One region of the Paenibacillus uliginis N3/975 genome, then DNA from elsewhere that is predicted to be linked to it. Evidence: predicted binding sites of a transcription regulator. Region 1 holds the regulator's gene; the other holds the start of a gene.

What was found. Region 1 encodes NrdR, which represses ribonucleotide reductase genes. Its sites were predicted from a motif close to AACACNATATATNGTGTT; they were not measured.
Region 2: a site for NrdR is predicted at 2,790-2,807, ahead of B9N86_RS07860 (adenosylcobalamin-dependent ribonucleoside-diphosphate reductase). Genes of this name have one in related genera too.

Annotation. Positions count from the first base shown of each region.
Region 1 covers NZ_LT840184.1:1,419,718-1,424,147, reverse strand. The annotation lists gene B9N86_RS30575 (transposase) at 633-884, opposite strand; partial or broken gene B9N86_RS30160 (transposase) at 904-1,578, opposite strand; tRNA gene B9N86_RS06650 (tRNA-Ala) at 1,915-1,987, opposite strand; gene nrdR (transcriptional regulator NrdR) at 2,199-2,675, opposite strand; gene B9N86_RS06640 (alpha/beta-type small acid-soluble spore protein) at 2,814-3,047, shown strand; gene B9N86_RS06635 (lytic transglycosylase domain-containing protein) at 3,126-3,689, opposite strand; gene coaE (dephospho-CoA kinase) at 3,686-4,282, opposite strand; gene ytaF (sporulation membrane protein YtaF) at 4,292-4,430, opposite strand, start outside.
Region 2 covers NZ_LT840184.1:1,703,723-1,708,152, forward strand. The annotation lists gene B9N86_RS07850 (YqhG family protein) at 1-747, opposite strand, end outside; gene B9N86_RS07855 (DEAD/DEAH box helicase) at 749-2,575, opposite strand; gene B9N86_RS29960 (hypothetical protein) at 2,552-2,749, shown strand; gene B9N86_RS07860 (adenosylcobalamin-dependent ribonucleoside-diphosphate reductase) at 2,937-4,430, shown strand, end outside.

The DNA.
Region 1 (4,430 bases):
AGGATTCTGTTTCAATGACATGCTATCGATTCATGGATTCGGGGCAAAAGAGAGTCATGAACAAAAATATAACAGGACAGCACACGCTGACCTTTTCGTTGCATAAAAGTCATTCGTTTGAACAAGTGCATTTGTGAGAGAAATTATTATTGAAAGATAAAAGGATCACACTTGCAGCGGAAGATGAGCTTTAACCATCCAGTGTGTCAGCGAATACATGCAAGGAGCCTGTATATCGAGAAATTGCTCATCTATGCTATTGGACTCGACGCGTCGTTCTGGATAGCCTACAACCACAAGAGGACGATCTTATATTTCTGCTTTTTCAATTGAAGCAAAAAGGATTGACAATTCATTAGCATGACTACTCGGTTGGATGGCTCCAAAGTTTATTCTTCCTTATCTCAAGTTTTTATCATATGCGATCAATTGTTTTTTTATCAATTTAAAGAGGCTCAATCTAAAAATTAGTGTTGAACTTTTTGGCTCTTCGCTCTATTGGATGGAGAATGCCAAAACATAGTTTAATAACTTTTATCCCGTATGTAGATTCTCATAGGTTGAAGAAGCCCTCAAGAAGATCGCTTGACCGCTTCTTCAACCTATGAGGCGGGGTCACAAGGGATAAAAGGTTATTGTGCTCGACGTGCCGCGAGCCCTAAACGACCTTTGTTCGCAGTCATGTACACCATGGCGATCAAGTTTTCAACGTTTCGGTATCCTCTGGCTTTTCGTTTTGCTGCTTGAACCAGTCCATTCAGTCCTTCGAGAAAGCCATTTGTCATTTTACTGTGGAACCAATGTAGAATACCTTCTTCATGTTGTTTAATTGTTTTAGCGAGCTTCATCATTGGCTCTAACTTGGAGCGTCTCGCCCAGCCCATCCATTCACGTAAATATACATCAGCAAAGATGTGCGGGCTCGTCCAAAATTCTTGTAAACGCTAACTTCAATCGGTAAGCACGACCTGTATTTAAATGTAAGTCTTTAAGACCAATGAGCGCCTCTCGCTGTTCTGCGTTCAAATTGCGTTCATTCTTGAGCCAGAGATACTTTGTACGCTTTAGTTCCGGCTGTTTTTCTTGCTCTTTTTTACGTACTTCGTCAACAGCTTCATTGACCAACTTCATGACCTAGAACTTATCAAACGTAATTTCAGATTTGGTGAACCACGTTTCAATTCCACGGATAAATGCCGGAGACATATCGCAACACACTTCTTCAATCTGCTCTGCTATAAAGCTTTTTCTTCTTAAATGAGCTTTAAATTGTTCTAGTGTTGTCATGCTTTTGCCTTCAGTTGCAAATAGCACGATCTTTGTATCCGCGTCAACAAACAGCGTAATGTAACGATGCCCTCGGCGAGATGAGGTTTCATCAATAGCAATTCGTTTCAACTCACTAAGTTCAATTTGCTCCATCGCTTCATCTACATAGTGGGGTAAGATCCTCCATAATCTTGTGTCACGCTCTCTAAGTTCACGCGCAGCAGCATTAACAGGCATTTCAGCCATAAGCCTCATAGCCCACGATTCAAAATGAAAGGTGAAGTGAGATTTCAGACGTGACCATTTCAATGGTACCTGTGTAATCTTGTTATGTCAGATAAGGATTATGGGGATTGATAATCCCCCCTTTACGCCCATTGACATACACAGGACAGAACGTTGAACAACCATCGGGATTCTCCGATAACGTGATTGTCTTTCGTTACCGCCCGCGGCTTTTTATGCGTATCTGTTTTTACCATCTGTATGTGCCACGGATTATTCCATATCCTCAATATTGGTTCTTTGTATTTTCTCCATTTTGAATTTTCGTCCCCAATTCGTCCCCAGAACCATTTAACGACAGCATTTTAAGCTCTTTAAAAAAAATAAAAAAAACCCTGATCATCAAGGGTTTTCTTTGTATGGAGCCTAGGGGGATCGAACCCCTGACCTCCTGCGTGCAAGGCAGGCGCTCTCCCAGCTGAGCTAAGGCCCCTTATTAAGCAACTTATTTTCAAAATAGTACCTTAATAATATATCACAGCATTGTACTACTTGCAACAACAAATTTTATTCAATAGATCACGATTATACACCATTCAAAGCCCTATCTTACTACACATGTTACGCTATTTCCTCACCCTCCTGGATGAGAAAAAGTCCTCATATCCTTGAGGACTTCCTCTACCCTGCTATACACATGCCGATCAAATGTTTGAGTCCGGCAGTGAATCTTTGGATAGCAGACTTTTCAATTCTTTCATAAACATGTTGATGTCTTTAAAGTGCCGGTACACCGAAGCGAAGCGAACATAGGCTACCTCATCCACGGGATACAACTGTTCCATTAGAAGCTCGCCAATCTGACGACTCTCTACCTCAGCAGCGGCTGTTTTACGGAGTGCACTCTCCACCTCAGAGACGATCATATCCAGCTGGTCTGCAGATACAGGGCGTTTCTCACAAGCCCGAATTAAGCCGCGAAGTACTTTCTCTCGACTGAATTCCTCCCGGCTGCCGTCCTTCTTAATGACCATGAGCGGGGTCTCCTCAATCATTTCAAACGTAGTGAAACGGCGGCTGCACTGCTCGCATTCTCTGCGGCGGCGGATAGATTTATTCTCATTAGCTGGACGGGAATCAAGCACCTTCGTTCCGGCGTAACTACAGTATGGGCATTTCATAAAGCTAAATCACTTCCTTTGTATGAACTAATCACATGGCTTCCAATCTAATTTCCATAAACTGGACTGCAATTGATTGTTATGAAGATTGCAGTTCCGAGACATAATACTTTTACCAACTCAAGGAGGTGAACAGATATGGGACAAGGCGGTAACAGCAGAAGCAGCAACAACCTGGTAGTACCTCGTGCAACTGGTGCCCTGGAGCAAATGAAATATGAGGTTGCTCAAGAGCTTGGCATCAGCATTCCACAAGACGGTTACCAAGGTAACATGACTTCCTACGAGAACGGTTCGATCGGGGGATACATTACCAAACGTCTGGTAACCCTGGCCGAGCAACAATTGGCTGGTCAATATTCCGGTCAATAATTAATTCTTCATTCAAAGAGTGTTAGACAGGCTTGGTTCTCAAGCCTGTCCAATGCTCTTTTTATTGTTCTTCCCGTTTTAGAACGTATCATACACATCGGTATATTGATTATAATAATAAATGACCCTTTGTACATAGTGACGGGTTTCCCCTATCGGAATGTTCTTGACGTCTTCATATGTCCCGTCCCACATCCCCTTCTTTATCCAGTTGCGGACATTTCCCGGCCCTGCGTTATACGCAGCAATAACAGCAATCGGATTACCGTCCATTTCATCGTGGAGCTTCTTAATGTACCAGGTGCCGAGTTGGATATTGGCATCCGCTTCATGCTTGACACTATCCAGTGTCACAGTCGGTAGCTTGGCCATTTCCATCGCCCAATTGGCCGTATCTGGCATGAGCTGCATGATCCCGAGAGCCCCTCTTTTAGACTCCTTACCCGGTTTATAGTTGGTTTCTACTCGAATAATGGATGCGACCAGAAACGGATCGACTTCATAGTGAACAGCATGCTCGCGAATTTGATCTTTATAATAAATCGGATATAACCATGTCATCCAGATGTTATTCATGAAGAGTACCGCCACAAAAGAGATCAGCAGAACCAACAGCACACGTTTTTTACGAAACCAGCTCATAATCCGTATAACCTGTTCCACAGCTCGTCCACTTGCTGGCTCGTCTCTGCAAGGGTTCCGCTGTTATCGATTACGTAATCCGCCATGTTCTTCTTCTGTTCAATATCCATCTGGCTATTCAGCCTGGCCTCTGCCCGCTCTTCTGTAATCTCATCACGATCTATTAGACGACAGAGCTGTTTCTCTCTCGGTACATATACAACCATGACCTTCTCAAAAAGTGACTGCAGTTCTGATTCGTACAACAGCGGAATATCCACCACGACCAGTCGATCAGGATAGGCAGCTTCATAATCAGCCATCTGCTTCCGTATCTCATGGCGTATCGCAGGATGAGTAATTCCGTTCAGCGCCAGCCGTTTTTTATCATCATTAAAAATGATTTCACCCAGCTTCTTCCGATCCAGCTGCCCGTCCGCTTGTATCACATCTTGTCCAAAGTACGCGGCCACCTCTGCCAAAACCGGATGGCCCGGGAGCATTACCTCCCGAGCGATTACATCTGCATCCACGAGAAGTGCCCCCTTCCGGATCAGCATGGAGGACACGGTGCTTTTACCTGTTGCAATTCCCCCGGTTAAACCGATATTCATGATTTCACCTCATAACAACTTCATTATACCCATGAAGATTAATAAAAACGCCGGCGCGTATGAGATAAATCTCATACCGCCTTTGGAAGCAACCCGAAACCCGGTTTTCATACCGAGCACGAGAAACAGTCCACTAAACAGTGCAACC
Region 2 (4,430 bases), 280 kb from region 1:
TTGCTCCGCCCAGGTGTAATCCAACTTGCCAAGTTTGCTGATTAGATAGTCCTCCAGCATTGCAGCGGCTTGAGGCAGTGTTAAAACTGCAGGACGAACGTGGACATTCTCGGGAAGACGGGGAGTCATGTTCCGGTCTTCCAGCTGTGCAGGAAAGTTATCCATAATTGTCTTGCGGGAAAGGGAGATGCCGAGAAAATGAAGCTCTTCCCGTTTCAAGTCGCAGCTGAACTCAACCTTAAAACAGATAGCGAGCCACTGCTCGTATGGAGCAGAGCGTGTTCTAGGACGCTGTTCTCCACCGGGCTGCTCGAACAGGTATACACATTTACCTTCCTCACGGGAGGCGTCCCAGATTTGAGAGAGTCTGCGGCTGCCATAGATAATATCTTCCCGCTGAACCCGTCCAGGGCCGATGACCGGGAGAACCGGAGCGCTGCCATAATAGCGGGAGAGGAGGGGATCTTGTCCTCCCCCTGGCTGTGAAATTGGTATGGATTCAGCTTGTTTGGCTAAACGCTCGTCATATTTGGGTGGGTCAAACACAAAGCTGAACGACAGTGTCTCGGCCGGTGCTCCGGTTCGCTCCACGAAGCCCCAATAATAAGGGCGGTTGGTCAGCATTTTGTCCGCTTGGGGGGACAGTTTGACAGTAACGTGCTCGGGTGATTTTTCAATGACGGTGCATTCGGTGGCTTCCAGATAGGCCATGAAATGCTGCTGCACCTCCTGCGGCGTCATGGTCATGTTAGGCTTCTTCCTCTCTTAAGGTTTCTGCGGATGACTCTTGTTCCAGATCCCGCTTAATGTGATGAAGCGAGTCGCCAAGGGAACCGACCCGGTTTCGGATTTCGTCATCGCTGCCGGATTCAAGCATGATTTTGTACAGACTCTTTTCAATGGATTCTTTCTTCTCGAACCGTTCCAGAATAACGTCAAGACCGCCAATGACCATCTCGAACATATTGATCTTCTCGTGGAGGAGGTTCAGAATATGTTCCTCGATCGTGCCGGCGGTGGACAAGTTAAAGATCCGTACATCGTTGGTCTGGCCGAGACGGTGAACCCGTCCGATCCGCTGCTCGACCCGCATGGGGTTCCAAGGCAGATCGAAGTTGATCATATGGTGACAGAACTGCAGGTTGATGCCTTCTCCTCCAGCCTCGGTCGCAATCATGACTTGTGCTTTTCCGCGGAACAGGTCCATCATCCAGTCCTTCTTGCCACGGTTCATTCCACCACGGTATGGAACGGACACGAGACCGTGATCCCGGAAATAGTTGAGCAGATATTCCTGAGTAGCCCGGTATTCGGTAAAAACGATCACTTTCTCGTTCATTTGCTTGATCAGCTCAATGGCTTTTTCGGCTTTGGTGTTGGCCTTGATCGCTTTGATCAGGTGGACAAGCTCCCATACTTTATCGCGCAGTGGGGAGTCCTCGGGCATTTTCTTGGATAAGTTGACGAGCGTGACGAAGACCGCATCCCGGCTGCTGCATACTTCACGTTGAAGGGTGACCAGTGAGAGCATACTGCTTAAATTTCCCCCGGATGCCTGATACTGATCTTTGACGAAAGATGTGACCCCGTCGTATAATGACTGTTCTTCGGGTGAAAGCTCGAGACCGACATTGCGTACGGTCCGTTTGGTGAATTTCACGGGCCCTTCGCCCCGGCGGTTGCGGATCATGACCTTGGACAGCTCGTCCTTAAGCTGGTCCTGGTTCTTCGGCATGCGTTTATCTACAACGAAGTTGGCCGAGAAATCGCCTTGTCGTCCCAACTGTCCCGGCTTCAGCAGCGTGATGAGATTGAACAGCTCGCTGAGATCGTTCTGCACGGGAGTTGCGGTAAGGAGAAGGCAGTATTTTTTCCGCAGCTTCTGTATGAATTGATAGTTGGATGTTTTCTTGTTTTTCAGTTTGTGCGCTTCATCGATGATGAGCATGTCATACTCTTCATTTAATAGGATTTCCTGATGCGGATCGCGCTTGGCCGTATCCATGGATGCAACAACGATATCGTTGCCCCAGGAGTAGGCTTTTTTTTGCGCGATTGCCGAAATGCCGAATTTGGAATTGAGTTCACGAACCCATTGCAACACAAGTGAAGCGGGCACTAGAATCAGCACTTTGGAGACTAGCCCGCGTACGATATATTCTTTTAAAATAAGACCAGCTTCAATCGTTTTTCCCAGGCCAACCTCATCGGCTAAAATCGCTCTGCCGGACATTTCGAATAGCACGCGCCGCGCCGTATCCGTCTGATGCGGAAGCGGGGAAAGGCTGCCGATATGCTTCAGGCACTGCAGTTCTTCGAAGCTTGTAACAAGACGGGATTGCTCTCCTTGCACAGCCAGCCGCGACAGGGTCCAATCTCCCCATGGCCCGCCTTTGTCGAGACGGTTCTCTAAATCTTCAAGCCAGGAGCGGTCCACATGGAGTGGGACAGGGAGGCGCGGATCATTTAAAGAACCCGGGCTGCCGGGTGGTTGGTAGTTCACAAAATCTCCTCCTAGATGTCGATTCCAGACGAACGGTGTATGTGTAGTATGGACGAAAAAAGAAGACTTCATAACCTTCCGAATATTTACCTTGTCCCCAAAAACCCGGGAGGTCGCACGGATGCTACATTTGGCGATTTTTCAAGTTCTTTTCATAGACAGATGGGCGAAAAAAGGAGAGAAAATAAGAAAAAGGAAGGCTGGGCCCTCCAGAAAGGTGTACAAGCCTTAAATTTCACATCTTAGGCATAGTTTTACCATATGTAGTGTAGTATAATGAATCTCGCCCACAATATGTGGTGTGAAACCTTATGTTTTCTCGTTTAACCGGTATACATATAGGGTTAAGTTGTAATAGACCGGACTTATAGCGGCTTAAACGCAGATTTATAGAATTTATAGTTTATATAGGAGGTAGTTGTTCTTGAGTACGATGCAAAATCAGCGGCTAGAAGGTTTAAGTGAGAAGATCTTTTTGGACCGGTATGCGTGGAAAGATGCAAATTCCCATAACGCCAAGGTGGGCGATGTGGTTCTGGTTCTTACCAAAGATGATCCTAAGTTCCCGACCAAGGAAGTTGGAGAGATTGTGAAGCGTGATGGCCGGATAGCCACAGTGAAGACCCGCAAGGGTGAGCTGGTGGAGACCGATGTAGAAAAGCTGACGCTGACGATTGAGAAGACACCTGAGGAAATGTGGGACCGCTTGGCAGCTGCAATGGCATCGGCAGAAGCAACGCCAGAACTGCAGGAAGAGTGGAAGGCTAAATTCCGTCATATTCTTGATGACTGGAAACTGGTTCCAGGTGGACGTATTGCAGCAGGAGCGGGAGCAAGCGACGAACTGACACTGTTCAACTGCTATGTTATTCCTTCGCCGAAGGACAGCCGTGGCGGCATCATGGAAACTCTGTCTGAGATGACAGAAATTATGGCCCGCGGTGGCGGTGTAGGTATTAACCTGTCATCCCTCCGTCCTCGTCGTTCGATTGTTAAAGGTGTTAATGGATCTTCTAGCGGCGCTGTATCCTGGGGCGGATTGTTCAGTTATACAACCGGACTCATTGAGCAGGGAGGCAGCAGACGTGGCGCGCTCATGCTGATGATGAACGACTGGCATCCGGATGTGATGGATTTCATCACTGTGAAGCAGACGATGGGTCAGGTGACCAATGCCAACTTGTCGGTATGCGTGAGCAATGATTTCATGAAGGCCGTTAAAGAAGATCTGGATTGGGATCTCGTATTCCCGGATACTTCTGATCCGGATTATGATGAAATCTGGGATGGCGATTTGGACAAGTGGAAAAAAGCAGGTCGTAAAGTCATCACTTACAAAACGGTGAAGGCACGTGATATCTGGCATACGATCATTGAATCAGCGTGGAAATCGGCTGAGCCTGGCGTAGTGTTCATGGAATACTACAATCAGATGTCCAACAGCTGGTATTTCAACCCGATCATCTGCACGAACCCATGTGGTGAGCAGGGGCTTCCAGGTTGGGGTGTGTGCAATCTGTCTGCGATGAATCTGTCCAAGTTTTATGATGAAGAAAATCATGATGTGGCTTGGGACGATCTGGCGACAACGACTCGTTATTCTGTTCGTTTCCTTGATAATGTTATTGATACCACTCCGTATCATTTCCCGGAAAATGAAGCCAATCAGAAAAAAGAACGCCGTGTAGGACTGGGTACGATGGGTCTTGCAGAGCTTATGATCAAGCTGAATATCCGTTACGGAAGTCCGGAATCGCTGGAATTCCTGGATAAGTTGTACGGGTTTATCGCTCGTGAAGCATACCTGGCATCTGCGGATATCGCTGAAGAGAAGGGTTCCTTCAAAGCGTTTGATGCAGAGCTTTACCTGCAAAGCGGATTTATGAAAAATATGTCCGAAACGTTCCCAGAGGTAGAAGAAGCGGTG